3 regions of the Rhodococcus quanlei genome follow, and region 1 is predicted to be linked to each of the others. Evidence: riboswitches for the same ligand, from Rfam matches in the RefSeq annotation. Region 1 holds a riboswitch; each other region holds the start of a gene.
The links. Region 1 has a riboswitch for cobalamin ahead of ACZI8Q_RS16135 (ABC transporter substrate-binding protein). Riboswitches for the same ligand answer to the same signal wherever they lie in the genome.
Positions count from the first base shown of each region.

Region 2: linked by a shared signal. The riboswitch ahead of ACZI8Q_RS01370 (FecCD family ABC transporter permease) and the one ahead of ACZI8Q_RS16135 (ABC transporter substrate-binding protein) in region 1 are both predicted to bind cobalamin.
Region 3: linked by a shared signal. The riboswitch ahead of metE (5-methyltetrahydropteroyltriglutamate--homocysteine S-methyltransferase) and the one ahead of ACZI8Q_RS16135 (ABC transporter substrate-binding protein) in region 1 are both predicted to bind cobalamin.

Region 1 is NZ_JBUYWD010000022.1:80,638-88,367, reverse strand. Features, by position in the region: gene ACZI8Q_RS16155 (YdeI/OmpD-associated family protein) at 1-184, shown strand, start outside; gene ACZI8Q_RS16150 (sucrase ferredoxin) at 200-1,108, shown strand; gene ACZI8Q_RS16145 (SDR family oxidoreductase) at 1,113-3,104, opposite strand; gene ACZI8Q_RS16140 (MMPL family transporter) at 3,137-5,257, opposite strand; cobalamin riboswitch at 5,365-5,502, shown strand; gene ACZI8Q_RS16135 (ABC transporter substrate-binding protein) at 5,607-6,599, shown strand; gene ACZI8Q_RS16130 (FecCD family ABC transporter permease) at 6,701-7,711, shown strand.
Region 2 is NZ_JBUYWD010000002.1:130,790-138,519, reverse strand. Features, by position in the region: gene ACZI8Q_RS01385 (Rv2578c family radical SAM protein) at 68-1,120, shown strand; gene ACZI8Q_RS01380 (ABC transporter substrate-binding protein) at 1,153-2,163, opposite strand; gene ACZI8Q_RS01375 (ABC transporter ATP-binding protein) at 2,160-2,972, opposite strand; gene ACZI8Q_RS01370 (FecCD family ABC transporter permease) at 3,058-4,155, opposite strand; cobalamin riboswitch at 4,278-4,510, opposite strand; gene aspS (aspartate--tRNA ligase) at 4,684-6,543, shown strand; gene ACZI8Q_RS01360 (phosphotransferase family protein) at 6,696-7,730, shown strand, end outside.
Region 3 is NZ_JBUYWD010000015.1:7,612-15,341, reverse strand. Features, by position in the region: gene ACZI8Q_RS12505 (pyridoxal phosphate-dependent aminotransferase) at 1-357, shown strand, start outside; gene ACZI8Q_RS12500 (AraC family transcriptional regulator) at 392-1,402, shown strand; gene ACZI8Q_RS12495 (VOC family protein) at 1,410-1,835, opposite strand; gene thpD (ectoine hydroxylase) at 2,019-2,930, shown strand; gene ACZI8Q_RS12485 (alpha-ketoglutarate-dependent dioxygenase AlkB) at 2,971-3,594, shown strand; gene ACZI8Q_RS12480 (3-deoxy-7-phosphoheptulonate synthase) at 3,598-4,692, opposite strand; cobalamin riboswitch at 5,014-5,226, shown strand; gene metE (5-methyltetrahydropteroyltriglutamate--homocysteine S-methyltransferase) at 5,355-7,616, shown strand; gene ACZI8Q_RS12470 (bifunctional 2-methylcitrate synthase/citrate synthase) at 7,686-7,730, opposite strand, start outside.

The DNA of each region.
Region 1 (7,730 bases):
CGACGGCTTCCTCGAGGCCTTGTCCCGCAGCCCGGAGGCGGCTGCCTTCTTCGAAACCTTGAACAGTCAGAACCGATATGCCATCTTCTACCGACTACAGGACGCCAAGCGGGCGGAAACCCGCGCACGCCGGATCGAGAAGTTCGTGCAACAACTCGCCGAGAGGCGGAAGTTCCACGACTGACAGAATGTCGTCGTGATGGAAGCTGGGGTGACGACGTGTTCCGCCATGTCTGCGCGCGACGAGCCGCTCGCCGGTACAGCAGCGCAGGTCAGCGGTTGGGTGTGTCTGGAGTTTCCCGGCGGTTGGGGCCGGGACGTCCTGGACGGGGCGGCGCTGGGGACCGACCTGGCCGAAGCATTGCGTGTCCGCGCCGACGCTGCCGGGGTTCGGATCATGTTCATCAGACGCCCGGGCCGCAGCACACTGACCGGGGGAAATCCGGAGCGTCCCGCGCACACTGTCTTGCTCGCGCAATCGCACCCGAACCGATCGTGGTGTGAGCGACTGGAAGTTTCAGAGCCTGCGGAGCTGCTCGACGTGGACTTCTCTCTCGTCGGCGGTGATGCGCCCGGAATCGGTGCTCGTGTGGACGGCCCGATCGCGTTGGTGTGTGCGCACGGCAAGCGTGACCAGTGCTGTGCCGTGCTCGGCCGCCCGGTGGCTGCCGCCCTGGCCACAGAGTTCGACGGCGCAGAGTTCGGTGGGGGCGTGTGGGAGTGCTCGCACACTGGGGGACACCGATTCGCACCGTCGATGATTCTGCTACCCAGCGGCTATTCGTATGGCCGGCTCGGTGACGCCGCAAGCGTTGCGGCGATGCAGGCGGCCGGCCGCGGCGAGGTGCAACTCGAAGGATTACGTGGCCGTAGCGTGTGGAATCCGCGTGGCCAGGTCGCGGAGATGGCGGTTCGTGAGCGGGTGGACGCCGGTGTGAACGGGCTGAGCGTCGTCGGCGACACGGTGGTCCACACGGACGGTCGCCAGTGGTCGGTGGATATCGACGAGGTGGAGCTGCCACCTCGCCCTGCGAGTTGTGGTGCGGTGCCGAAGGCCGTCAGGCCGCTCGTGGCTCGCGACGTGCACGAGCTGACACGTCACCACTAGACAGTCACCAGTACACGCCGGGGATCAGGTTGCCCACCCGCCGGCCGACGCTCCCGAGCAGGGGTGGGGTAGGGATGGTGCTACCCCGCTTCGTGGGCTTGCGCGGACTCGCGTCTGCCGGTTGTTCGCCACGGGCCGCCGGTGAATCCGGAAACATCTTGTACAACTGGTGGAGCATCAGGTCTTTGGTGTGTGGCGCGAAGAAGGATCCGAACTCACCGAGTGTTCCGAGTGGTGCGTCGATCTGCTTCGGGCGTTCGACGAGGGCGCGTACCACCGTGCGGGCCGCGTCCTCCGGGCTCGCCGCCGGCCCGGCGTTGTACTGGGCTGTCGGTGCGATCATGGGCGTACGCACCAACGGCATGTGGATGGTGGTGAAGGTGATTCCGTCCGACAGGGTTTCTGCTGCAGCGACATTGGTGAATCCGTCGAGGGCGGATTTGCTGGCCACGTATGCCGAGAAGCGTGGCGTGGATGCTTGCACTCCGGCGCTGCTGATGTTCACGATGTGTCCGAAGCGTCGTGCCCGCATCTGGGGGAGTAGGGCCAGGATCATCCGCACGGCGCCGAAGTAGTTGACCGCCATGGTCCGCTCGTAGTCGTGCAGTCGGTCGGTGGAGTGATAAATCCCGCGTCTGATGGACCGGCCGGCGTTGTTCACCAACATGTCCACGTGGTCGTGTTCGTCGAGGATGGTAGCCACTGTCCGGTCGACCGATTCGCTGTCGGTGATGTCGCATGGGTAGCAGTGCGCACTCCCACCGTCGGCACGGATCTGCTCGACCACGGCCGCCAATTCGTCCGCCCGTCGTGCGAGGAGCAGCACGGTCGCACCTTTGCGGGCAATCGCCAGGGCGGAACTGCGGCCGATTCCCGACGAGGCCCCCGTGATCACGACGCGGCGCCCCACCAGCGGCCCGTGCGGGTCGTCGCGTCGCGCGCGGTCGGGGTCGAGGTGCTCGCGCCAGTACCCCCATAGGGTCGCCGCATACTCGCCGAACTCGGGTACGTCGATGCCACTGCCGTTCAATGCGTTCCGTGTCGCTTCGCTGCCGAGGGCGGGCAGCGTCATGGTGCCGAGCAATGCGGGTGGAATGCCGATCGCTTTCAGTGCGAATGCGCGCCCGGCATCGATCGGCCCGATCGACGTCGGTTCCATGAAGGGGCGAACAAGGCTGCGCGGTACCTCCGCAACGGGACGTGGAGCGCCGCAAGCCTTTGCGAGTGCCGAGTAGATCTCACGAATCGGCTGTGGCTTCGGGTTGACCAGGTGGAAGGTCCGGCCGTCGAGGTCGGGCTGCGTCATCAACTGCACGAGCGCCCGCGCCACATAGTCGACGGGAACGACGTTGGTGGTGCCCAGGTCCGGTATGAGGAGAGGCAATGCGGTCGGGAGTTTCGACAACGCCGCGATTGCGGGAAACATGTAGTAGGGGCCGTCGATCTTGTCGATCTCGCCTGTCACCGAACTACCGACCACCGCAGAGGGCCGATAGATGCGGGTGCGAATGTCCCCCGCCTCTCGGACGAGTTTCTCGGCCTCGAACTTCGTGCGGTGATACGCGGTGGGAAAGCCTTGACCGAGATCGAAGTCGTCCTCGTCGAAATGGCCGCGGTGGTCGCCCGCCACCGCAACGGACGACACGTGGTGGAGGGTGGCGCCCAACCGCCGCACCAACTCGATCACCGAGCGGGTGCCACGCACGTTCGTGTCGGCTTGCTCCTCGCCGGCCGTCAGGTCGTAGATCGCGCCGAGGTGAAGTACGTGCTCGGCTGCGGGTGGATTCTCGACACCGAGATTCGGTTCGGTCAGGTCTCCGACGAGCGGCTCGATCCGGTCGCCGCCCGGAAACAGCTGTGCGATCGCAGCCAAACGCTCCGCCGAGCCTGGCCGAACGAGGACATGGACGTGGGCGTTCTCGTCCTGCCGCAGCAGTTCGGCCAGTACGTTGCGGCCCAGAAATCCGGTTCCGCCGGTCACGATGTACGTCGCCATGACCTGAACTTACTCCGGGGTAAGTTTGGCGGCTAGTGTCCGATGCCAACTTTCTCGTGCAGGCGCTTCATCCATCCCGGCGCCCACCAGTTCGCCTCACCCATCAGCTTGACCAACGACGGCACCAACAGCATGCGCACCACTGTTGCATCCACGATGAGGGCGACGATCATGCCGACTCCGAGGAACCGCATGACCGACAGACCGGAGATCGCGAACGCCCCCGTCACGATCATGAGCAGCAAGGCTGCCGCAGTGACGATGCGTCCGGTGCGTTCTGCGCCGAACCTCACTGCTTCCTCGGTGGACGCTCCTTCGGCGCGGGCTTCCACCATGCGCGACATCAAGAACACCTCGTAGTCCGTGGAGAGACCGAACACCACAGCCATGATGAGCACCACGAACGTCGGTTCGAGATCAGACGGGCTCACGTTGAGCAGTTCGGCGCCGTGTCCGAGTTGGAAGACCCACGTCAGCACACCGAAGGTGGCGGCGAGGCTGATGCCGGCCATCAACACCGCCTTGATCGGCAACACGATCGACCCGAACGCGAGGAACAACAGGATGAGAGTCGAGATCACCATGATCGCCACCATCACTGGCAACCACTCCGTGATCGCGGCGTTGCTGTCGTCCACCGTGGCCTGCCCACCGCCGACGAGAAGTTCGGTCCCTGCCGGTGGCTCGAGTGCGCGCAGACTCGACACGACACTGCTCTGCTCGTCGCCGTCGGCACCTTCCGAATACGTCACCTGAACGGCCGCGAACTCGGCATTCGACCCGACCAGCGTCACCTGACCGACCCCGTCGATATCGCTCGCGGACTCGACAACGGCCTGTCCGTCCGCGGGAGTCGGGGCGGTGCCGTCCGTCCCGCGCAGGATGACGGTCGCACCGTTTCCGGTGGTGGGGAAGTCGTTCACGAGGACGTCGGTGGCCACGCGCGCCGGGTCGCCTTCGGGCAGAGCGGTGTACGTGACCTCGCCGAGGGTGGCTTTCGTCAGGGGAGCGGCCAGCACCAGGAGGCCGATGACGATCGTGACGGCGACGGCGATCGGCTTACCCATAACGCGGGTCACGACGGTGCCCCAGAACTTGCGGGCCCGTTCTTCACCCCGCTGAGCTGCGCCTTTACGCCAGCTCAGTGCGTTGATGCGGTGCCCCAGGATCGCCAGCAGGGCGGGAACTGCCGTCAGTGACAGGACTGCGGCACCGACCACGGCCGCGATCGCGCCGAATCCGAGCGACTTGATCACGTCCTGCGGGAACACGAGCATGCCGGAGAACGCGCAGATCAGCAGTAGTCCTGAGAACGCGACAGTGCGTCCGGCCGTGAGGATGGTGCGCCGGGTGGCCTCGATCGGCGAGGCACCCGCATCGAGTTCCTCGCGGAACCGCCCGACGACGAACAACCCGTAGTCGATGGCGAGTCCCAGTCCGAGCAGCGACGCGACGTTGATGGCGAACGTGCTGACGTCGGTGAACAGCGTCAGTGCGCGCAATGTGGCCAGGGCGCTGAGAATCGAGAGTATGCCGACGAAGACCGGGACTGCTGCGGCGACCAGGCCGCCGAAGATGAACACCAGCAGCACGAGGGTGATCGGTAGGGCAATGGCTTCGGCAAGGACGAGGTCGCTCTGCAGGTGGTTGTTGAAGGAGACCCCGACCGTCGAATTGCCGGCGAACTGGACGTCGACGCCCTCGACCTCCAGTTTGGGAAGCAGGTCGTTGAAATTGGCGATGTTGATGTCGGCGTCCGGATCGACGGTGATCGCTGCCGACGCCATGGTGCCGTCTTCGGAGAGCATCGACGGTTTCGTCATCGGATCTGCGGTCCAATAGGAGGTGACCGAGTGCGTGGGTACTTCGCTGCTGAACTCGGTCAGATTCGCGGTGACCGCGGGCCCGATATCCTCGACGGTCTCGCCCTCGGGGGGCGTGTAGATCGCGATGATGCTCGGCGTCTGGGGGCCCAGAGTGTCTTCGACGATGCGAGCGACCTCGGCGGATTCACTGTTCGGGTCGACGAACCCACCCTGGCTGAGCTTCGAGAACACGCCGGCGCCCCATACACCGCTCACCACCACCGCGAGAACGGCGATGATCAACACCCACCATTTTCGTGTGACGACTAGCGATGCCCAACGTGTCATGCGTTCTCCCCGGATCTATCGGCGCGGTTGCGACCTTGTCGACTGTAATGCGGGTGGGGCGGATGGGGTGTGAGCGTGACGGGGATCTCCCCGCAGGACGTCGCGAGCAATCGGGCATACTCGACAGCGCACGTGCAGCCATTCGATGGGGGAAGCCGGTCCGAATCCGGCGCTGACCCGCAACGGTAGGTGGTCGACCACGGTCGGTCACGAGCCCGATTACCCGTCGGACGGTGTGTGACCCCCTGTTCGTCGTGGTCTACGAAACGGAGTCCTGCCCGCGCCGCCGCGGTGCGCGGTGGGGTGAGCTGGTCGTTGTTCGTGGCTCTGAGCCCGCAATGAGGTTTACATGCGTTTGTTGTCGTTCCCCCGTGGTGGTGTGATCGTTCTGGCCGCTGCTCTTCTGGTCGGTGGCTGTTCCCGCGGTGACGGCGTGGCCGATGCCGCGTCCGCGCAACCCTTCGCCGAGCCGGTGTCGATCACCAACTGTGATCGCACCCAGGAATTCGAGGCGCCGCCGCAACGGATCGTGTCCATGGACAGTCATGTCACCGAGGTGCTCATCGAGATGGGGGTCGGTGACCGAATCGTCGGTATGGGGGACGCCGACGACACGCCACTGCCCGAGTTTGCGGACGAGTACGCACAGATTCCGAGTTTGTCGGACCAGCACCCCACTTCCGAACAGATCCTCGACCTCGACCCGGACCTCGTGGTCGGCGGAATGACGAGCGCGTTCAACGAACAGGAGGGCCGATCCCGCGAATTCTTCGAGAGCAAGGGGATTCCCACCTTCATGTTCTCCGAGTACTGCGGCACCGGATTCCCCGATCTCGATCTGCTGCGCACCGACTACTCGCAGTTGGGTCGCATCCTCGGCGAAGAGGCGGCCGCACAGAAGATCATCGACCGGGTGGTCGACGGGTTGACGAAGCTGCGGGAGCAGATCGGCGAGGCCCCGCCTGTTCCTACCTTCTTCTACGACTCGGGAGAAGACGCTCCGATGACCGTCGGCGGTGAGGGGGCCGGCCAGTTGATCGCGGACTACGCGGGTGCGATCAACCTGTTCTCGGAGGGGCAGAAGCCGTATCCGGACACCACCTGGGAAACCATCGGGGAGCGTGCCCCGGAGGCCATCGTGGTCCTCGACTACGGGGACAAGAGTGCTGAGCAGAAGATCGACTTCCTGAAATCGCAGCCGATCATGATGACGACTCCCGCCGTACGCAACGATCACTTCGTTGTGGTCCCACTGAGTGACTTCTTCGAGAGCCCGCGGTTGCTGCGATCCGCCCGAACGATTGCGCACGCGCTTCATCCTGACCGGGTGCCGCAGTCGTGACGAGCACACTCGAAAGAGAACATTCGCACACAGCAGGAGATTCGCACACAGCAGGAGAAGAAACCGTCGAGTACCGGCGCCGACGGTTCGGCTTCGGAGCACTGCTGGTCGCACTCGCGGTGAGTTTGCTGTTCGGGATGGGCCTGGCCGTGTCGTTCGGTTCCGTGCACATCCCCGTCGGTGACGTGTGGGCCATCGTCGTGCACGCGATCGCCGGTGGCGGATTCGATACGTGGTGGTCCGATGCCCGTGAAGCGATCGTCATGGATTCACGACTGCCCCGTGCCGTCACCGCTGCGGTGGTGGGTGCCGCGCTGGCATTGGCGGGTGCTGTAGCTCAAGCGGTGACGCGCAATCCGCTCGCCGACCCCTATCTGCTCGGTGTGTCCTCGGGTGCCGGTTTCGGTGTCGTTCTGGTGATGGTGTTGGGCATCGGTGCGGGTGCACTCGGAGCGTTCACGATTCCGGCGGCCGCGTTCGTCGGTGCGATGATTCCGTTGTTTCTGTCGCTGGCGATCGGCGGCCGCTACCCGCAGCCCACGGCAATCATTCTGGTGGGAGTCGCGTTGGCGCAGGTCTTCTCGGCGCTGATCACCTTCACCTTGCTGGTGGTGGCCGAAAACAATGAGCTCAGTGCCGTGATGCACTGGTTGGCGGGCGGTTTGGGCGGCTCCCGCTGGTCCACGTCGATGTTTCCCGGGCTCGTTCTCGCGCTCGTCGGCACAGCGGTGCTGCTCGGGGCGAACCGCACCGATCTGCTCAAGACCGGTGACGACGGCGCGAGCGCACTCGGCATGAATGTGCGCAGGTTCCGCGTCGTGTCACTGCTCGGAGTTTCGCTGCTGGCCGGCGCTGCGGTGTCCGTGGCGGGCGGTATCGGTTTCATCGGACTGCTGATTCCGCACTTGGCGGGTTATCTGGTGGGCACGCGGGCCGTGCGGCTGTTCCCAGTGGCGATGCTCGTCGGTGCGATTGCCTTGGTGATCGCCGATACCGTGGCGCGCACGATCGTGTCGAACACGGAGGTTCCGGTTGGTGTCATCACCGCACTCATCGGTGCACCCATCTTCGTATGGATGCTGTACCGCCAGTATCGGAAGGCTGAGCAGTGACTTTCAAAGAGGCGCAGAC
Region 2 (7,730 bases), on a different contig from region 1:
GCGGCGTTGTTCAGGCATGAGGGGCCAGTGCATTGACAGGCATTAGAACGTATGTTCGCATTAGGTCATGCGATGGAACGGGCAAGCGATCGGCCTCGACGATGGTGCGTTGCCCGGTCTCGATCGTTCCGGTTTGGTGCAGACCGTGCGTACCCCCGATTTCGACGGGGTCACCTTCCACGAAGTGCTGTGCAAGAGCGCGCTCAACAAAGTTCCGGACGCAGCAGCCCTTCCATTCCATTTCACCGTCAACACATTTCGAGGCTGCTCGCACGCATGCAAATACTGCTTCGCGCGGCCCACGCACGAATATCTCGATCTCGATGCAGGGTCGGACTTCGACAACGAGATCGTGGTGAAAACCAACGTGGGCGCGGTGCTCCGGAGGGAACTCTCCCGGAAGTCGTGGCAGCGTGACCACGTCGCGCTGGGGACGAACACCGATCCCTACCAGCGTGCAGAGGGCCGCTACCGATTGATGCCAGGAGTGATTCGAGCACTCGTGGAATCGGGCACGCCGTTCTCGATACTCACCAAAGGGACGCTGCTTCGCAGGGACATCCCGCTTCTGTCGTTGGCCGCGCAGCAGGTTCCGGTGAGTATCGGGGTGTCACTCGCGATCCACGACGAGGACCTGCAGAAGTCCCTGGAACCCGGGGTCCCGTCCACACGCGCGCGACTGGACCTGATTCGCGCCCTGCGTGATGCCGGCCTGCCGTGCAATGTCATGGTCGCGCCCGTCATCCCGTTTCTCACCGACTCCGAACGGCACCTCGACGGACTACTCGGTGCCATTGCCGACGTCGGTGCCGATTCGGTTACCGCGTTTCCGATGCACCTGCGGGGGAGTACCAAGGGGTGGTTCCTGACGTGGCTGGCAGCGGAACACCCCGCCCTGATTCGGCAGTACCGGCAGCTGTACGGTCGCGGCGCCTACGTCAGTACCGAATACAAGGCGTGGTTGAAGCGGCGCCTCGATCCATTGATCGTCAAGCACGGACTCGTGCCCAGCGTCGAGTCGGAGGCGCCAGCACAGCGGCAGCGTGCTGTGGAGGGCGCTGGCGCACCCGGCCCACGGGGCGCACAATCTGCCCGTGCCGAGACACTCACGTTGTTCTGACGTCCTTGGCCGGTACGAGAATCCAGGTCCACTCAGGAGTCGCTGAGTGTGTTTAGGTACTCGGCGAAATCCGCGATGGCCTGAGGATTCTGTGGGCCTTCGGTCAGTTGCGGGTACGTAAGCACGAAGAAGTTGCCGTTCTCGACTGCCGTCGTGCTCGCCATCAGCGGGTGGCTTCGAAGGAATTCTTCTTTCTGCTCTGCAGAAGTACTGCCGTAGTCGTTGATCAGTATCACGTCAGGATTGCGGTCGGCGGCCGCGGCGAAGGAGACATCGGTCCAGCTGTCGTCGATGTCATCGAAGATATTCTTGCCGCCCGCGCGTGTGATGACGTCATGTGCCGCTGCGTTGGTACCGACAGTGAGTGGCTGAGTAGTGCCGTCGTCGTACAGGAATACCGTGGGTGCCGGCCTGTCGGCGGGGATTGTCGCGCGGGCATCGGAGATCGTCTTCTTGTAGTCGGCTATCAGCTGGTCGGCCCGCTCGGGTACCCCGAAGATCGTTCCGAGGTTGTCGATGTCGGTGTAGAGCGCTTGGATCGGATCCATGATGCCGCGAGCGGTACTGTCGCCTTGGCGGCAAGACTCGGTGAGAACGTAGCTGGGGATGCCGACGTTCGCCAGCACGTCCGGTGTGACACCACTGGATTCGGTGAATCCGTAGTTCCAGCCCGCGAAAACGAGGTCGGCACTTGCGCCCTGGACGAGTTCCTTGTTGATCTTGGTGCCGAGCAGCGGCACCGCTTCGAAACTGTCCTTCCATGGGGACGCGGCGGCATTACCGTCCTTCGAGTCGCTGAGAATGTAGCCGGCCATGTGGTCTTCGAGGCCCAGCGCGAACATCATCTCCGTCATGTTGATGTCGTTGACCACCACGTTGTCCGGTGGCGCGTCGAAGGTCTTCTCGACACCGCAGTTGGTGACTGTGACCGGATATCCGGCCGCTGCCTCGGTGGAGGTGTCATCGATCTGGGCGCCGCATCCGGCAAGCAGGACGGCGGACACAGTGAGCGCGGAGCAGGTCAACGCGTTGCGGATTCTCATGCGGTGGTGATCTCCTCGAGATGGGTGGCAGGGTCGTCGGACATCGTGTTCGGCGAGTACAGAAGTTGCGGTGCACCGGTATGGGGATGAGTGATCACGTGCGCTTCGACGCCGAATACGTCGCGTACGATGCTCGGCACCAGCACTTCACGTGGGGTTCCGGAGGTGACAATGGTGCCCCGATCGAGGACATAGATCCGGTCGCAGAACATCGCTGCGAGGTTGAGGTCATGCAGCGCAGCGAGCACCGTGATTCCCAGGTCGCGGACTTTACGTAGAACGTCGATCTGATGCTTGATGTCAAGATGGTTCGTGGGCTCGTCGAGAACGAGGACCTGCGGTTGCTGGGCGAGAGCTCGGGCGATCAGGACGCGCTGCCGTTCGCCACCGGACAGCTCCAGGTAGGAACGCGACGACAAGTGGGCGGCCCCAGCAGTTCGCAGAGCCTCGGCGACGATCGCGTGGCAATCGTGGCTGTCGCGACCGAGCGCGCTGGTGTGCGGCAGGCGGCCGGTGGCCACGACCTCGTCGACGGTGAATCCGAATTCGACTGTCGCCTGTTGACTCAGCGCGGCGAGGCGCAGGGCGCTCTGTTTCATCGTCATGCTCTGTACGTCGGCGCCATCGAGCAGTACACGGCCTGCAGTGGGCCGCAGAGCGCGGTATGCGCACCGAAGGATTGTCGACTTGCCACTGCCGTTCGGTCCGACGAGTCCCACGAGTTCGCCGCGACGTGCCGCCAGGTCCACGCCCCTTATCAAGGTGCTCGCGGCGACCTCGACGGTCAGGTCCTCGATCGTCAAGTCCATGCGGAAGGTTCCTTCTGTCGGCATCGTGGTTCAGTCGACGTCTGTGTGTCGGTGGGGGTCGTTATGCGGCGGCCAAGCCCCGTCGTCATGTGTTGCCGAACGTGTAGCGGCGGGCACGCATGAGGAGTACGAACGTCGGGACACCGACAAACGCGGTGATCGCGCCGATGGGGAGCTCCGAGGGTGCGACTACGACGCGGCTGATCACGTCGGCCCACACCATGAAGACGGCTCCCAACAGAGGAGCAATGATGAGCACTCTGGTGTGGTCTGCGCCGACGATCATGCGTGTCACGTGCGGAACGACGAGGCCGACGAATCCGATCGCTCCGACGATCGCGACAAGAGTCCCGGTCATGGCCGCGCACACGACGAACAGCTGCACACGGAACCGCTGCGCATCCAAACCGAGGCCGCTGGCCACATCGTCACCCATGACCAAGGCATTGAGCTTTGTGGACCACACGAGGAGCAATATCGCACCCATGACCACAACGCCGGTGGTGACAGGTAACGCCGACCATCTGGCCGGCGCCAGACTGCCGAGCAACCAGAACATCACCGACTTGGCATCCTCGCCGCGCGGGGAGACGAACACCATGACAGTGGTGATCGCGGAGAACCCGTAAGCCAAGGCTGTACCGGTGAGCACAAGACGCAGGGGCGACAGACCCTCGCGGGTGCGTGCAGCGACATAGACGAGCACGGTCGCCACCAGGGCGCCGATAAAGGCGGCTAACGAGATTGCGGCGATTCCCATCGCGGCGAACACCCCGAACAAGATCACCGACGTCGCGCCGACCGCAGCGCCGGAGGAAATGCCGAGCACAAAAGGGTCGGCGAGCGCATTGCGCACCATTGCCTGGACCGCCACACCCACCATGGACAATCCCGCACCGACCACGATCGCCAGCAGGACGCGGGGCAGCCGTGTATCGGCGATGATGCGATAGCGGGTGACCTCGTCAGGCTCGATGACACTGCCGGTGACGTAGGCGGACAGGTAGTGCACGGTGTCCGACCATGGGATCGGGACCGTTCCGATCCCGACCGCGACCAGTGCGGAGACGACCAGCACGGCGGTGACGCCCGCAGCGATCACGGTGGTGCGGACGAGTGGTGCAGTGGACGCGGCACGTATGGGCCCACGCACCGCTTGTGGCGCTGTGTCGAGCGTGTTCATCGGTGTCCTCGCCTGTTGAGGACCTCGAAGGGGCACTCAGGCACCGCGCGGAAGGCGCACAGTAACGCACCATCGGCGGGGACCCTGGCTTGTGCCTCGAAGCCGTCGGTCACCACACGCATCTCTCGTGTGGTGTGCTGGCAGGTCTTCGGACTTACGGGCGTGTGCGAAGGCACTGCCTACTGGTCGCCGCTTCCCGGGTTCACCCGCACATACGCGGATGTGTACCCAGTGCTGTTGACGACGGTCGTTCCCGAATACCGCTGCGGGCCAATTCCGGATTCTCACCGGATTCCCTGTTACCCCACCATTCCGCGCAACCGAAGAAGGGTGGACCAGCAACAACCCGGATGCTAGCAGTAGCGCCGGATTCCGGGGCAGGTGCAGCAGGATGCCGTCGAAACGCCGACTTGTCGGCGAGCCCGGAGACCACGGACCATAATCGGGTGGGCGTTTCCGATCGCGCCGTACGTCTCCGTAGGATCACAGCCGAAGAAGTAGCTTGCTCCACGTTTCGAAAGGAATCCCGTGCTACGCACACATCTCGCCGGTTCTCTGAGAGCCGAGCACGCCGAGCAAACCGTGACCCTGACCGGTTGGGTTGCCCGGCGCCGCGATCACGGTGGAGTGGTGTTCATCGACCTGCGCGACGCTTCCGGTGTCTCGCAGGTCGTGTTCCGTGAAGGACCTGCGGCGGAGCAAGCGCATCGACTTCGTGCCGAGTACTGCGTGAAGATCACGGGCACGGTGGAGTCTCGACCGGAAGGTAACCGGAACTTCGAGATTGCGACCGGCGCCATCGAGGTGAACGCCACGGACCTCGAGGTGCTCAACGAAAGCGCGCCGTTGCCGTTCCAGCTCGACGATCAGGCAGGCGAGGAAGCGCGACTCAAACACCGCTACCTCGACCTCCGTCGCGAAGGCCCCGGCCAGGCCATTCGTTTGCGTTCGAAGGTCAACGCCGCAGCGCGCGGGGTTCTGGCCCACCACGAGTTCGTCGAGGTGGAGACACCCACGCTGACTCGTTCCACCCCCGAGGGTGCTCGCGACTTTCTGGTGCCCGCCAGGCTGCAACCGGGGTCGTTCTATGCGCTCCCGCAGAGTCCGCAGTTGTTCAAGCAGTTGCTGATGGTCGGTGGAATCGAGCGGTACTACCAGATCGCTCGCTGCTACCGCGACGAAGACTTCCGGGCAGATCGTCAGCCCGAGTTCACTCAGCTCGACATCGAGATGAGCTTTGTGAACCAGGACGATGTGATCCTCCTCGCGGAGGAAATTCTCGCTTCGGTGTGGCGTCTGATCGGCCACGAGATCGCCGAGCCGATCCCTCGGATGACCTACGCGGAAGCCATGCGTCGGTACGGTTCGGACAAGCCTGACCTCCGATTCGACCTCGAGTTGGTCGAGTGCACCGAGTACTTTGCGGAGACACCGTTCCGTGTGTTCCGCGCGCCGTACGTCGGTGCGGTCGTCATGCCCGGTGGAGCGAGTCAGCCACGCCGCCAACTCGATGCTTGGCAGGAGTGGGCGAAGCAGCGCGGAGCGAAGGGGCTCGCCTACGTTCTGGTGGGCGAGGACGGCGAGCTCGCCGGACCGGTCGCAAAGAACCTTTCGGCGGACGAGCGTGCGGGCCTCGCCGCGCACGTGGGCGCGAAGCCGGGCGATTGCATCTTCTTCGCCGCCGGCCCCACCAAGGCGATGCGGGCGTTGCTCGGCGCTGCACGCGGTGAGATCGCCCGTAAGCAGGATCTCATCGACGAGAACGCGTGGGCGTTCGTGTGGGTGGTCGACGCCCCGATGTTCGAACCTGCAGCGGACGCCACCGCCAGCGGGGACGTGGCACTCGGCTGGAGCGCGTGGACCGCGGTCCACCACGCGTTCACCTCTCCCAAGCCGGAGTCGCTCGATACCTTCGACACGGATCCCGGATCGGCTCTGGCCTATGCGTACGACATCGTCTGTAATGGCAACGAGATCGGCGGTGGCAGCATTCGTATCCACCGTAAAGACGTGCAGGAGCGTGTATTCGGTGTCATGGGTATCTCCGAGGAGGAGGCCCGGGAGAAGTTCGGGTTCCTCCTCGACGCGTTCGCGTTCGGTGCACCGCCGCACGGTGGAATCGCCTTCGGTTGGGACAGGATCACCGCACTACTCGCCGGAGTCGATTCGATTCGCGAGGTGATCGCCTTCCCGAAGTCGGGCGGCGGCGTCGACCCGCTGACCGATGCGCCGGCGCCGATCACGGCAGCGCAACGGAAAGAGTCCGGAATCGATGCCAAGCCGGTACCGAAGGAACAAGCGCCGAGCACCGAAACGGGAGATGCTGGACCCACTGAATCGGCATCCGCGAAGGCAGACACAGGCGAAGGTGCGGCGACCGGCAAGTGACGTGAACTGATCGATCGCCCACGTCCCGGATGTGAGTCATGTCACATTCGTGGCGGTGGTCGACGATCCGAACTGGGAATCGATCGCCCGCGCCTGACAGGCCGACGGGGAAGGTCGATGACGTGCGTCACCAAAAGGTAGGTTGGTTACCGATGATCGCAATTTTGGCAGACCCCGTTTCCGAGGTAGTTGCCGCAGCCGAGAAGCTGCTCACCCGGCGCACCGGCGCACCCGTGACCCTCGTGGATCCCGTCGATCTCGGGGGTAGTGGCCCCACCATCGTGCTGCGGGTGAGAGTCGCCGAGAATCCGTTCTCGCTGCCGAGAACTCTCGTCGTGAAGCAAGTGCGAGACGGGGGTCATACCGACTCGTGGATGCCCGACGGCGAGGGGCCGCCCGATGATTCCCATACCGCCTTTCTGCGGGAGGCCGTCTCTTACCAGTTCGCCACCGCACTGCACACCGATGTGCGGCCGGGTGCCGAGCTGTTGGCATCCGACCTCGACGCGCGCATCCTCGTGTTGAGTGATCTCGGCGATGCGACATCGATCAGCTCGCTGCTCGAACATTCCGATACGGACACGGTCACGAACACACTCATGGCGATGGCGCAGGCTCTGGGGCGGATGCACGCTGCGACCGTCGGACGCGAAGAGGACTTCACCGCATTGCTTCGCAGGGCGGAGGTCGAGCAATGCGACGACTTCGTGGCCGGCCAGGTGGGTCGGGCCGTTGCCGAGGTGCCCCGACTCTTGCAGGATCACCTCGGAATCGAGGTTCCCGCCGATGCGGTCGAACAAGTCACGCAGGCCGAGAAATTGTTCGACAGCGGACGATTTCGGGCGTTCAGTCCCTCGGATCTGTGTCCGGACAACATCATCGTCAACGACGAGGGTGTTCGGTTCCTCGACTACGAGTGGGGTGGATTCCGGGACGCGATGCTCGATATCGCGTACGCACTCGTGTCGTTCCCGGGCTGCTTGTGCAGCATCGACCTCTCCGAGGACAGAGCACAGGCGATGACCGAAGCCTGGCGCGCCGAGGTTGTCGGCATGTGGCCTGCCTTGGCCGATGACGAGTTCCTGGATGCTCGCATCGTCGAGGCCCAGTTGGTCTGGGTGTGGATCAGCACCTACCTGTTCTTGCGCGACGATCACACGTTGATCTCGGAGGTTCGCGAACACGCT
Region 3 (7,730 bases), on a different contig from region 1:
CCGGCTGTCGCGCACGCTCTGGAGCACGAACAGAACTGGGTCCGCGATATGGCTTCCGGCCTACAGTCCAAACGCGATGTGCTGCACCACGCGCTCACGGACGCGGGCTTCGATGTCTTCTCAGGTGGGGGAACCTACTTCCTGTGCGCCGATATTCGCGCAATCGGTGAGCACGACGCAATGGCGTTCTGCCGCGCCCTACCGGAACGTATCGGGGTGGCCGCCGTGCCGATCAGCGTATTCACCGACCATCCGAATCAATGGAATCACCTGGTGCGCTTTGCGTTCTGCAAGAAGGACGAAGTTCTCGGCGAAGCTGCCCGGCGTCTGCACACACTCGGGGAGTCTGCGCGATGAACCCCTGGGAGTCTGCGCGATGAACACGGACACGGTGAACGCGCGAACCATTCCCGCAGATTTCGTCCGACGGGCACTGGAGCTGTCCGATCAGACCGGTACCGATCTCGGCTCCGCACTGACCACCGCCGGTATCACGCCCGCAGCCCTGGCAGACCCCCTGGCCAGGCTCACACCGGCACAGGTCACCGCGTTCACACAGGAAGTGTGGCGTGTGACCGACGACGAGTTGTTCGGCCTGGGCCGAGCACCCGTACCCCGCGGCACCTTTCGCCTACTGTGCCTGGCACTGATTCACCGACCCGATCTGAGATCGGTGATCTACCGTCTTGCCGATCTGGTGCGTGCCCTCCCCGCCCTGCCGCCACTACACCTCGATTCGGGTGAACGCAGCACCCGCGTCACCCTCATGCCGGGCCGCACAGACGACTCGGACCTTTCCGATGAGGCGGCACGTATCACCACAGATTTCTCGCTCCTGCTTCTGCACCGGTTTGCAGCATGGTTGGTCGGCAAGAGAGTGCCCTTGCTGTCCGTCGAAGTCCCCTATCCCGCGCCGGTTGCCGGGCTGGCCCAGAACTACGACTACATCTTCGGAGTGCCGGTCACCTTCGGCTGCCCCGCACCCTCACTGGAGTTCGACAACGCGGCACTGCGTTTTCCGGTTATCCAAACCGAGGAAACGCTCGAAGACTACCTTCGCGGGTCGCCGAACCTCCTTCTGTCCGAAAGGGATTACGACTCCGCCGCGTCCGCGCAGGTACGCCGCGCCCTCGAGTTGGGCGTGACAGGGCGGACTGCGACCGCCGATGACATCGCCGAGATGCTGTCCATCAGCGTCCCGCACCTGCGCCGACTGCTTCGCCAGGACGGTACGTCACTCAATCAATTGCGCGAGGAAGTTCTCCGCGACACAGCCGTCGCCGGTCTCCGACGCGGTGAGGCCGTGGAGACGCTCTCCGCTCGGCTCGGATTCTCGGAGCCCAGCGCTTTTCGGCGGGCTTTCAAGCGCTGGACCGGCAGTACCCCGAGCAACTACCGCTGAGCTGCCCTCAACACAGACAGAACTCGTTGCCCTCCGGGTCCGTCATCGTGATCCATTCGTAGGGCCCCTGACTACCGCGGTGCGAAATGGTGGCCCCGGCTGCAACGAGCTTCTCGGCCAGCGCCTCTCGCCCGTCGCCGGCACGAAGATCCAGGTGAAGGCGGTTCTTCACCTGTTTCGACTCCGGGACGAGCTGGAACAAGACACGCGGGCGCTGAGGGTGTTCGGGATCGCGGATCGCCGCTCCCCCGCGCCACATCAGCACGCCCTCGAACGTGGTGGTATCCGATTCTCGGGCATGACCGGCTTGGATCAGCCCGCGGATGAAGTTCTCATCACTTGGCTCCATCTCCCAATCGAGCGCGCTGGCCCACCATTTCGCCTGCTGGTGCGGTTGCTGTGAATCAACTGTGACCTGAAATTCCATCGACATGCGCTCACGGTAAACCCGTCCTCCGACACTTTCCGCGCGAGCGACCGGACCGAGCCCGATCCGACGTTCCCAGCCTGCGCACAGGCCTGTGACGCTGGCGCTGACGGGTTGCATGAAGCGACGACCAGTGGGAACGTCGGTGAAGTACCGATATTCCTGACCTGAGAGGGTGAGCCTGAAAGTATGCGTACGGTTGTCGCCGACCACTACCCCACACGTGACCGCAGCGAGTGCACAGTGAGCGTCCGACAAGATCCCGTCACCTGGATCGAACCGAATCGCAACGCTCCCCCAGGCGGACCACTGTCGGCACGGGAGGTCGCAGACTACGACGCACGGGGCTTCCATTCGAAGGATGCTCTGGTCTCGACACGGGATGTTTTCGCGCTGAACGACGAAATGTACCGCCTCGCAGGCGATAAGGGTCTACATGGCGATGGCCGCGTGGTCCGCGAAAACGGGGGCGGTGACGTGCGTTCGGTTTTCGACGTTCACCTGCTCAGCTCGGTGGTCGACGAGATCATCCGCCGCCCCGAAGTTGTCGGTATCGCTCGACAGATTCTGGGCTCCGACGTGTACGTTCACCAGTCACGACTCAATTTCAAACCTGGCTTCGGCGGTGGCGCCTTCTACTGGCATTCCGACTTCGAAACCTGGCACGCCGAGGACGGCATGCCGGCGCCGCGCGCGGCCAGCATTTCCATCGCGTTGACCGAGAACTACGGCTACAACGGCGGGCTGATGATCATGCCGGGATCGCACCGCAAGTTCGTTTCCTGCGCGGGAAGCACGCCCGAGGACTACTTCAAGGAATCGCTGGTGAGCACCGCACCGCCGACCGGGTCCCCCGACGAGAAGACCCTGACCGGAATGGCCAACGAGTACGGCATCGAGGTCATGACGGGGCCGTCCGGTTCTGCGACGGTCTTCGATTCGAACTGCATGCACGGATCGAACGGCAACATCACACCGTTCGCACGGTCGAACTTGTTCATCGTGTTCAACAGCATCGAGAACCCGCCGACGGAGCCGTACGCCGCGCAGGCACCGCGTCCGACATACCTCAGCAGTCGAGACTTCACCCCGATCAGTTGACATCGAACACCCGTTCGATACCTCGAGGTAGGCTCGTTGCATGCTCCAGCCATCGCTGTTCGACGACTCGGCCCTCGGTGCCGAACTCGGCGAATTGGGTAGCGTCCTCACTCGTACTCCGCTCGCTCGGGACGCGTGGGTCGACACCGCACCCGGCTGGTTGTCGGGTTCCGATGCGTTGTTCGAACGCTTGGTAAGCGTCGTGCCTTGGCGGGCAGAGCGCAGGCAGATGTACGACCGAGTCGTCGACGTTCCCCGGCTCGTCAGCTTCTACGACGAACGCGCACCACTGCCCGATTCCATGCTCGTCACGAGTCGCAACACCTTGTCGGCTCATTACGCACGCGAGTTGGGCGAACCGTTCGCGACGTCCGGGCTCTGCTATTACCGAGACGGGAACGACAGCGTCGCCTGGCACGGTGACGACACCGGACGCAGCCGCACAGAGGACACGATGATCGCCATCCTGTCTCTCGGCGCCGCGCGGTCGCTTCTCCTACGACCGCGCGGCGGGGGCACGTCGCTGCGCTTCCCCCTCGGGCACGGCGACCTGCTCGTGATGGGCGGATCATGCCAGCGCACGTGGGAACACTGCGTACCCAAGAGCAAACGTCCGACGGGACCGCGAATCAGTGTGCAGTTCCGCACGCGTGGTGTCCGCTGACCATCACTGCCGTCGTGCGGCAACAGCGCTCGCCAGGCGATCCAGTTGCGCTGCCGTCCTCTCCCAATCCAGGCACGCATCGGTGATCGACTTGCCGTACGTCAGCTCGTCGACGTGGCCGAGGCGCAGGTCCTGACGCCCGGCCTCCAGGAAGCTTTCGAGCATCACACCGACAACACCCTTCTCCCCGTTTTCGATTCGGGCCGCAAGATCCGAGACGACGTCGATCTGCTTCTCGTGATTCTTGGAGCTGTTGCCGTGACTCGCATCCACCACCACACATTCGGGCAACCCGGCCTTACGCAGCCGCGACGCCGTGTCGGCAACAGTCTCTGCATCGTAATTGGGGCCGTCGGTACCGCCGCGCAGAATCACGTGGCAGTCCGGGTTACCGGCAGTCCGGACCAGTGCTGCACGTCCGTCGAGGTCGGTGCCAGGGAAGACGTGACTTGCTGCGGCAGCACGCGTTCCGTCCACCGCGACCTGCACGTCACCTTCGGTGGAGTTCTTGATCCCCACCGGCATGGACAGTGCACTGCACAGCTGACGATGCACCTGACTCGCAGCCGTGCGGGCACCGATCGCACCGTAGGACACGAGGTCGGAGATGTACTGAGGCATTATCGGATCGAGGAATTCGCAGCCGACCGGAAGGCCGAGGTCGGAGATGTCGAGCAGCAGCTTGCGGCCGATCCGCAGGCCGCTGTCGATGTCGAACGTTCCGTCGAGATGTGGGTCGTTGAGCAGACCTTTCCACCCCAACGAGGTGCGCGGCTTCTCGAAGTACACGCGCATGACGATGTGCAGGTCGGCACGCAATTCTTCGGCCTTGGACGCCAGGCGGCGTGCGTAGTCGATGGCCGCTGCCGGGTCGTGGACCGAGCACGGGCCGACCACGACGAGCAGGCGGTCGTCGTCGCCGCGCAGGATGTCGACCGTTCCCGCACGTCCCGTCCGGACCGTCGCGGACGCAACGTCGCCGGGAGTCAGCTCACCGCGGACCACTGACGGCGGTACGAGAGGACTCAGCGAAACAGTTCGCTGATTGTCGAGAGTGGATTCGTCGACGGCAACGGAATTGTCGATAGTGATAGTCATTACGTCGGTTTCCTGTTCCAACCGACTCGAAGACTGTGAAGAACTCCAGCGAGCCGGTCTGTATCCGGCTCGTAGGGTGGAGGTCAGCGCGTGGTAACACCGACCGACCCACCCAGGGCCGGCCTGCTAAACCAAAAATATGCGCGCTGCATGCCGACCACACTAGCGACTTCTCTCCATCCACGCGAATCATCCCCTGTGAGCGGTTGACGAGTGTCCACCCTCCTTCGTCACGCACCGGGGGTTTCGGCCGCAAAGAGACGGCTATGCTGGTCGGTGCAGCTGGTTCGCCCGGTGCGGTCGTGAGGAGCCCCGAAGACTGCGCTCGGCGTCGAAGCACGTGCGCCTTTCGAGGCGTTACGTGTGAGAGGGAATCCGGTGAGAATCCGGAACTGTCCCGCAGCGGTGAGCAGGAACGACCGCCGTCACCATGCACTGGGTCTTCAACGCCTGGGAAGCGACGGCCACTAGGTCCGACGTCGAATACGCCGGCTGCCTGCGAGTCCGAAGACCTGCCGACTGCGTCGGGCACGCCGTGCCCGACGGTTCACCGCCCCGTGGAATGGGCGCGTAGACCTCCGTGCGCTTGAAATCTGTCCTGGGCTCGAGAGGTGTACCCGCTTGCCGGTGGTGACCGTACCGCTACGCAACTGGAGAAACTCGTGACATTTTCATTCACAGCGACCGTGCTGGGCTCCCCTCGCATCGGCCGCAATCGCGAACTGAAGAAGGCCGTCGAGGCCTACTGGGCAGGAAAGCTCGACCCTGCCGGGCTGGAGTCGGTCGCCGCCGACTTGCGTGCCCAGAACTGGACCGAGCTGCGTGACGCCGGGCTCGACTCCGTTCCCGTCAACACCTTCTCGTACTACGACCACGTCCTCGATACTGCTGCGATGCTCGGTGCCCTGCCCGAGCGCGTTGCGGATATCGACACCCCGCTCGACCGCTACTTCGCGGCGGCACGAGGCAATGACGCGGTCGCGCCGCTCGAGATGACCAAGTGGTTCGACACCAACTACCACTACCTCGTGCCGGAGATCTCGCCGTCGACGACGTTCTCGCTGGATCCGTCCAAAGTGCTCGCAGAACTCGACGAAGCACTCGCACTGGACATCCCAGCCAGACCGGTAGTCCTGGGTCCGGTCACGTTCCTTCTGCTCTCGAAAGGAGTGGGATCCGACACAAAGCTCCTCGATCGCGTCGACGAGTTGCTGCCGTTGTATGCCGAACTCCTCGCACTGCTCGCCGACAAGGGTGCCCAATGGGTGCAGATCGACGAACCTGCGCTGGTCGCGGATCGCACCACCGAGGAGATCGCCGTCGCCACACGCGTGTACGACACTCTGTCCGGAGCCGAGAGTCGGCCGGCCATCCTGGTCGCGTCCTACTTCGGCAGTCTCGGTGATGCCTTGCCTGCCCTCGCTTCCACCGGAATCGAGGGGCTCGCACTCGATCTTGTCGCCGGAAGCGACTCGATTCCATCGGTTCCCGGGTTGGCTCACAAGCACGTGGTGGCCGGCATCGTCGACGGTCGCAACGTCTGGCGCACCGACCTCGGCAAGGCCCTCGCCACCGTCAGCACCGTCCTCGGCAACGTCGGCTCGCTTGCAGTGTCGACGTCGTGCTCCTTGCTGCACGTTCCGTACACGCTCGATGCGGAGACGGAACTCGACAAAGCGCTGCGTTCCTGGCTGGCTTTCGGCAGTGAAAAGGTGCGCGAGGTCGTTGCACTGGGCACCGCGATCACCAAGGGCCGCGAATCGGTCGACGACGAATTCGCACTGGCCCGCGCGGCCGCGTCGACTCGCGCCACCGACGCCCGCCTGCACGACGCGGAACTACGTGAACGCTTGGCCACGACAATCGAATCCGACGCTGGACGCAGCCCGGCTGCAGAACGCCGTCAGGCGCAAGCCGCACTCGATCTCCCACCGCTTCCCACGACGACAATCGGGTCGTACCCACAGACGAGGCAGATCCGCATCGCCCGTGCCGCATTGCGCAAGGGCGAGATCGACCAGGCCGAGTACCTGGCGCGGATGCGTGGTGAGATCGCCGATGTGGTGGCGCTACAAGAGCAGCTCGACATCGACGTCCTCGTCCACGGCGAGCCCGAACGTAACGACATGGTGCAGTATTTCGCCGAGCAACTCGACGGATTCTTCGCCACAGCCAACGGCTGGGTCCAGTCGTACGGAAGCCGGTGCGTGCGTCCGCCGATCCTGTTCGGCGACGTTCGGCGACCGAAACCGATGACCGTCGACTGGATCGAGTACGCACAATCACTGACCGAGCGCCCGGTCAAGGGCATGCTGACCGGTCCGGTGACCATCCTCGCGTGGTCGTTCGTGCGCGACGATCAGCCCCTGGCCGATTCCGCCAACCAGGTCGCCCTCGCGATCCGTGAGGAAACGGTCGACCTCGAGGCTGCGGGCGTCAAGATCATTCAGGTCGACGAACCCGCGCTACGGGAGCTGCTGCCTTTGCGCGCTACCGAACAGACCGCCTACCTGGATTGGTCCGTCGGTGCGTTCCGGTTGTCCACTTCCGGGGTTGCCGATGTGACGCAGATCCACACGCATCTGTGCTATTCGGAGTTCGGTGAGGTCATCGAGGCCATCGCCAAGTTGGATGCCGATGTGACGTCCATCGAGGCAGCACGCTCACACATGGAGGTACTCGACGATCTCAACGCGGTGGGCTTCGACCTGGGGGTCGGGCCCGGCGTGTACGACATTCACTCTCCGCGGGTACCGAGCGTGGACGAGATCGCCGAATCTCTCCGCGAAGCACTGAAAGCCGTTCCGGTGGAACGGCTGTGGGTGAATCCGGATTGTGGACTCAAGACCCGCGGCCCCGTCGAGGTCGAGGAGTCGCTCCGCAACCTCGTCGAAGCGGCGAAACTGGTTCGCGCCGAGCTGTAGGCGACTCCGCCGCCTGTGCGTGGTTTGCGAGTCGGGCGACTCGCAAACCACGCACAGGGGTGAGGGCGGTCAGCGGGCGAGGACTCGCTGATCAACACCCGAGTACTCACTGAG